DNA from 2 places in the Renibacterium salmoninarum ATCC 33209 genome. Region 1 is predicted to be linked to the other one. Evidence: riboswitches for the same ligand, from Rfam matches in the RefSeq annotation. Region 1 holds a riboswitch; the other holds the start of a gene.

Region 1 (2,459 bases):
CGCCGAGTGCTTTCGGCCCAGTCTCCGCCGATGCCAATGCGGTGGTCACGTTTAGCAATTCGACCACCACTAGCGTCGCGGACCCAGACGGTAAGCTGCATCAAGCGCTTTCCGCGTCAGCAAGTAAAGTCGCCGCAACCGCATCCAAAGGTATGTTGTCCAGCCCATTGGACTCGCTATTGATGACTTCGCCTTTTGGCTATCGCGTCAATCCAGTAACCGGAGCTGCGGGTGAATTGCACACCGGCCAGGACTATGCGGCGTCCTGCGGAAGTAAGGTGTATGCCGCGGCCGGCGGCACCGTGACCTTCGCGGGATGGCATCAGCTTGGTGGCGGCAATCGGATTGTGATTGATCACGGAAACGGTCTCTCCACCGCTTATCTGCACAATACGACTCTGCAAGTAAAAGTGGGCCAGAAAGTAAGCCGCGGAGATCTCGTTGCGCTCAGTGGCACCACAGGAAACTCAACTGGTTGCCACGTGCACTTTGAAGTCATGGTTGACGATAAAACTGTTGATCCACTCGGCTGGATCTGAGCTAGCTCCCAGCTTCCGTAATCACCATCAGCTGGAGTAATAATATAACGTCACAAAGTCATCCCCAGGTATGAAGTTTTCGTGATCTTAATGTGACATTGGCCGAAATCTGCTGTAGCGTCTTATCTGCAACGGTGTTTCGAGAAGCCGATGTTCTTGGGTAGATTGCTTAGCTCTGCCACTACCCAAGGTCCGTTCGCTACATTCGTCTGGCAGGGACGGGGGAACCAAATGCGGGCTTTTTAGAGAAGTCCTTGGGGTGAAGTCGCAGATCTCTTTGAGAGAGAAGTGGCCGGGTGACTCCCATCCGAATCCGACAGCTTACCTCGCAGGCATTGGGAGAGGTCAAACGTGTCGTCAAAGACGTCAAATGGTCGCCACCGCGCGGCCAACGTCAGTGTTAACCCGCTGAATGCTATTTCAAAAGCCGTTGCATCAAACGCCGGAAATTTCGGGCGCCAGGCCGCTGTAGTGGTCGTTGCAACTGGTTTGGTGACCAGTATTGGTCTACCGGCTCAGACCGCCGAAGCTGGCCGAGTTAGCCCTGAAGCATCAGACAGCATCAAGATTGCGGCTCAGACCGTGACAGCCTCTAAAGATGCCAACATTACTTTCGGACAGCCAAGCACGAGCTCCGCAGCTAAGCCTGCGTTGAAGATCGCGGCTCAGTCCAACACCGCTGCTGTTAGCAATACTGCACAGGCAAAAGCTCCTGCTGAGCCCGCTGCTGAAGTTCCGGCAATCTCTGGCGGCCTCGCTGGCGTTGCTGCTGCAGCTTACGGCGGCATTGGCGTCAACTATGTTTGGGGCGGCACCAGCAAGGCTGGTTGGGATTGCTCAGGGTTTACCGGATGGGCCTTCGCTCAGGCTGGCATCTCTCTTCCCCGCACCAATCAGTGGCTTTCACCGCTGTTAGTTCAGACTTCCACTCCGCAGCCCGGCGATCTCGTCGTGCAGAACGGTGGCTCACACGTCGCAATCTACGTCGGAAACGGCATGGAGATCGGCGCGCTCAACCCCTCGCAAGGAACTCAGCTAACCACCGTCTCCGCGGTTGGCTCGGCTACGTACTACACGATGCGCTAGGTCGGCATCGATAGCGCGGGCTCGATGGCTCGCGCGAAAAAATATCATATCGACCCGCATTGAATCGTACTGAAGACTGAACACATCGAAAGAGGACAACCTAAATGGGCAATCGAGTAGGAATCGCGCGACACCGCGCTCAGGTCGCGAAGACCAGCTCAATCGCCGTGATCGCTAAAGCGGTCAGCGAAAACGCAGGTGGCGTTGGCCGCCAGGCAGCCGTCATCGCCGCTGCTTCTGGTCTGGTGTTGACTACCGGTCTCGCTGCGAATGCTGCCGAGCCGACTGCTACCCAGCGTGATTCTTCCGCTGCCAGCCAAAATGTTGCCTCAGCTCCGACCGTAACGGCCTCAGCTACGGTGAAAATCGCTTTTGAAAGCCCCTCAGTATCCTCTGCGCCGGCCGTCGTCAAGGCTAAGCCGGTTGTCAAGGTTCAGAGCAACACGGCAGCGACTCCGGTTGCGAACACCGCAGCGAAGACTGTTGCTGCTAAGGCTGACGCGAACGTGCAGGCTGCTGAAACCACCCCTCCGGTTGGTGGCAGCGGCGCTGACGCGCTCATCATCTCCGCAGCTTTCGCTCAGCTGGGCGTCAACCAGGACTGCACCGCACTGGCTTCTAATTCGCTCGCAGCAGCTGGCACCTACTTCCATGGCCGGCCGGCCGGCTACTTGTCCCTTGGTCGCACGGTTAGCCAGGCTGAAGCGCAGCCCGGCGATCTGGTGTACTACGCCAACGGCGGCACCGGGATGGCACACATTGCTGTCTATGCAGGAAACGGCCAAGCCGTGCATGGTGGATGGCTTGGTAACAAGACGGTTCTCGCCTCGGTCA
Region 2 (2,459 bases), 370 kb from region 1:
TGGTGGGTACGGCACTCCGCAGATCGCTCCTGTTGCCACACCGCAGAGCTTAACCATTGCGGTCTATCTGATGTATGCCGGCGCGGCGTTGGCGATTGTCGGCGGCATTTTCAGCCTGGTGACGATTGAGCAAGGCATCCAACTGGGCTTGAATAGCTCGAATACCAGATTGAGTGGCCGCGAATATGAAACGGCGGCCTCAGTAGCTCGAGCGATTGCTTACGCTGGGGTGCTCTTCAGCATTGTGGTGGGCACCGCATTGTGGATCTGGATGGCATTGGCTAATAACGCGGGTAAAAACTGGGCGCGGATTGTTGCCACGGGTTTTGCCGGTATCGGCATTGTCAGCCAGCTGATCAGTGTGGTTTCAAGCGGCGCAAACCATACTTTGATCGTGGGCAGCCTAATTTTCGGTATCTTGACCTTGATCGTTTCTATCGCTGCACTGACGCTCATGTGGCTCAAGCCATCAAGCGAGTACTACAAGTTCAAAAGCCAGAAGGTTGTTTACTGAGCTCATCGCGTAGACAAAAAGTGCTCCTGGCCGCTGATTAATGAGCAGCCAGGAGCACTTTTTGATTTGAACGAGTATCAGTACCAGCCAACGGACTGCGAGTGACCCCAGGCGCCGCAGGGGCTCCCGTAACGCTGCTTGATGTAGCCCAATCCCCAGGTGATCTGAGTCTTGTAGTTGGTGCGGTAATCCGCTCCGGTACTTGCCATTTTCTCTGCGGGCAGGGACTGCGCAATGCCATAGGCCAACGAAGACGGGTTCTCCGCAGTGGTCTTCCAGCTTGATTCGCGGTTCCACAGTGAGACCAAGCAACTCATTTGGTCTTGACCCCAACCGAGGCTGGCCAGCTGGCTAGCAGCGAACGCCTGGGCGGCACTCGGGTCGTTTAAGGCTTGGACATCCGAGGAAGCGGCGTTGGTGCCGGGCTTATTAGCTGACGGCGTCGACGTGGAAACGACCCGGACGAAGCTTAGGTTTGCTGTTGCGTCAGCGGTAACTACCGAGGCCTTGCTGGGGCTCTGTGCAGTGACGTTGGAGGCAGCTTGCGTCGGTGCAGTGGTGCTGATGCCGGCGACGAGGATTCCGGCTACCGCTAAGGCAGCTACCCGCTGGGTAGGAACCTTTGGCGTGGCCTCCCACAAAAGCCCAAGGGTGCTTTTCTGGATGGGGGCTCTGCGCCGTCCGCGTTCGCCCGCTACCGAGGTGCTGGTTGCGCTATTTGCTTCGCCGGGTAGGGCTGCATGGCGCGCCAAGCTGCGGCGTCCTTTGGCTTGATTAGCCACGTGGTGGTGCCTCTCTTTGAGCCTGCGAGGTGGGCTGTCTGATTCGGATGGAGAGCACCCGGCCTTGCGCTGCAAGGCTTCACCCCAAGGCCGCCTAAACGGCCGAATGTGGTTCCCCGTCTCTGCCGGAATTGCTTGAACCATCCGGTAGCGGCAGAGCTCGGCGAACCTCCGGAGGCCGTGTCCACTGATGCAGACACCTCATCCACGATACGGGACCATTCGAGATTAGTCACATTTAGATAACGAGATCACATATTTTGGCATTTACTTAGCAAAGCTAATGACTTATGCTAACTATGTGGAAACTCGAAAAAAGATCTCACCGCTCGCCGTCGAACTGCGAATGGCGGTGATGCGTACCTCGAGAAGACTTCGAGTTGAAGCCACTAGCGAGAGCGTGACGGCCGGGAAGTTTACGGTACTTGCCCTCTTAGGAAAAGGTCCTTTGACGTTGCGTGAATTGGCGAATGCTGAGCACGTTCAGGCACCGTCAATGACTCGAACTGTCAACGGGCTGGAAGAAGCTGGATTGGTTCGCCGGACGCCACATCCGACCGACGGCCGGCAAATCCTCGCGGATCTCACCGAGCAAGGGCGAGAAATCTTGACTGATACCCGGCAGTGTCGCACCGAATGGTTAGAAAAGCGCTTAGCCAAGCTTAGTAACGAAGAACGAAGAACGCTTCGCGAAGCGGCCGAGATCTTGCAGCGAGTGGCGGCTAAATGAGCAGTATGTTCAGCGCGATGAAAGTCTTCAACTATCGGCTTTGGGTTTCCGGTGCGTTGGTATCAAATATTGGCACGTGGATGCAGCGAGTGGCCCAGGACTGGTTGGTACTCACGGTGCTTACCAATCACTCAGGCACCGCTGTGGGGATCACCACCGGCCTGCAGTTCCTGCTGATCCTCATTTTGGGGCCATGGGCTGGTCTCTTAGGGGATCGCTATTCCAAACGCAAGATTCTCCTGATGACGCAGAGCGCAATGGGCACGTGCGCGCTAATCTTGGGTGTTTTGGTCGTAACCAACACCGTCAAGCTTTGGCATGTCTATCTTTTGGCGCTGCTACTTGGCGTAGGGAGTGCGATCGATGCGCCGTCGCGGCAGGCCTTCGTTTCGGAGGTTGTGGAAGCCGACGACGTGCCAAACGCGGTTGCGTT

The links. A riboswitch is a leader RNA that binds a small molecule or an ion and turns the genes downstream of it on or off. The one in region 1 is predicted to bind cyclic di-AMP.
Region 2: another riboswitch for cyclic di-AMP. It lies ahead of RSAL33209_RS00235 (aggregation-promoting factor C-terminal-like domain-containing protein); the one in region 1 lies ahead of RSAL33209_RS02090 (C40 family peptidase).

Annotation. Positions count from the first base shown of each region.
Region 1 is NC_010168.1:416,738-419,196, forward strand. Features, by position in the region: gene RSAL33209_RS02085 (M23 family metallopeptidase) at 1-539, shown strand, start outside; cyclic di-AMP (ydaO/yuaA leader) riboswitch at 727-888, shown strand; gene RSAL33209_RS02090 (C40 family peptidase) at 1,011-1,625, shown strand; gene RSAL33209_RS02095 (NlpC/P60 family protein) at 1,730-2,459, shown strand, end outside.
Region 2 is NC_010168.1:51,568-54,026, reverse strand. Features, by position in the region: gene RSAL33209_RS17345 (hypothetical protein) at 1-514, shown strand, start outside; gene RSAL33209_RS00235 (aggregation-promoting factor C-terminal-like domain-containing protein) at 592-1,296, opposite strand; cyclic di-AMP (ydaO/yuaA leader) riboswitch at 1,302-1,442, opposite strand; gene RSAL33209_RS00230 (MarR family winged helix-turn-helix transcriptional regulator) at 1,580-2,026, shown strand; partial or broken gene RSAL33209_RS00225 (MFS transporter) at 2,023-2,459, shown strand, end outside.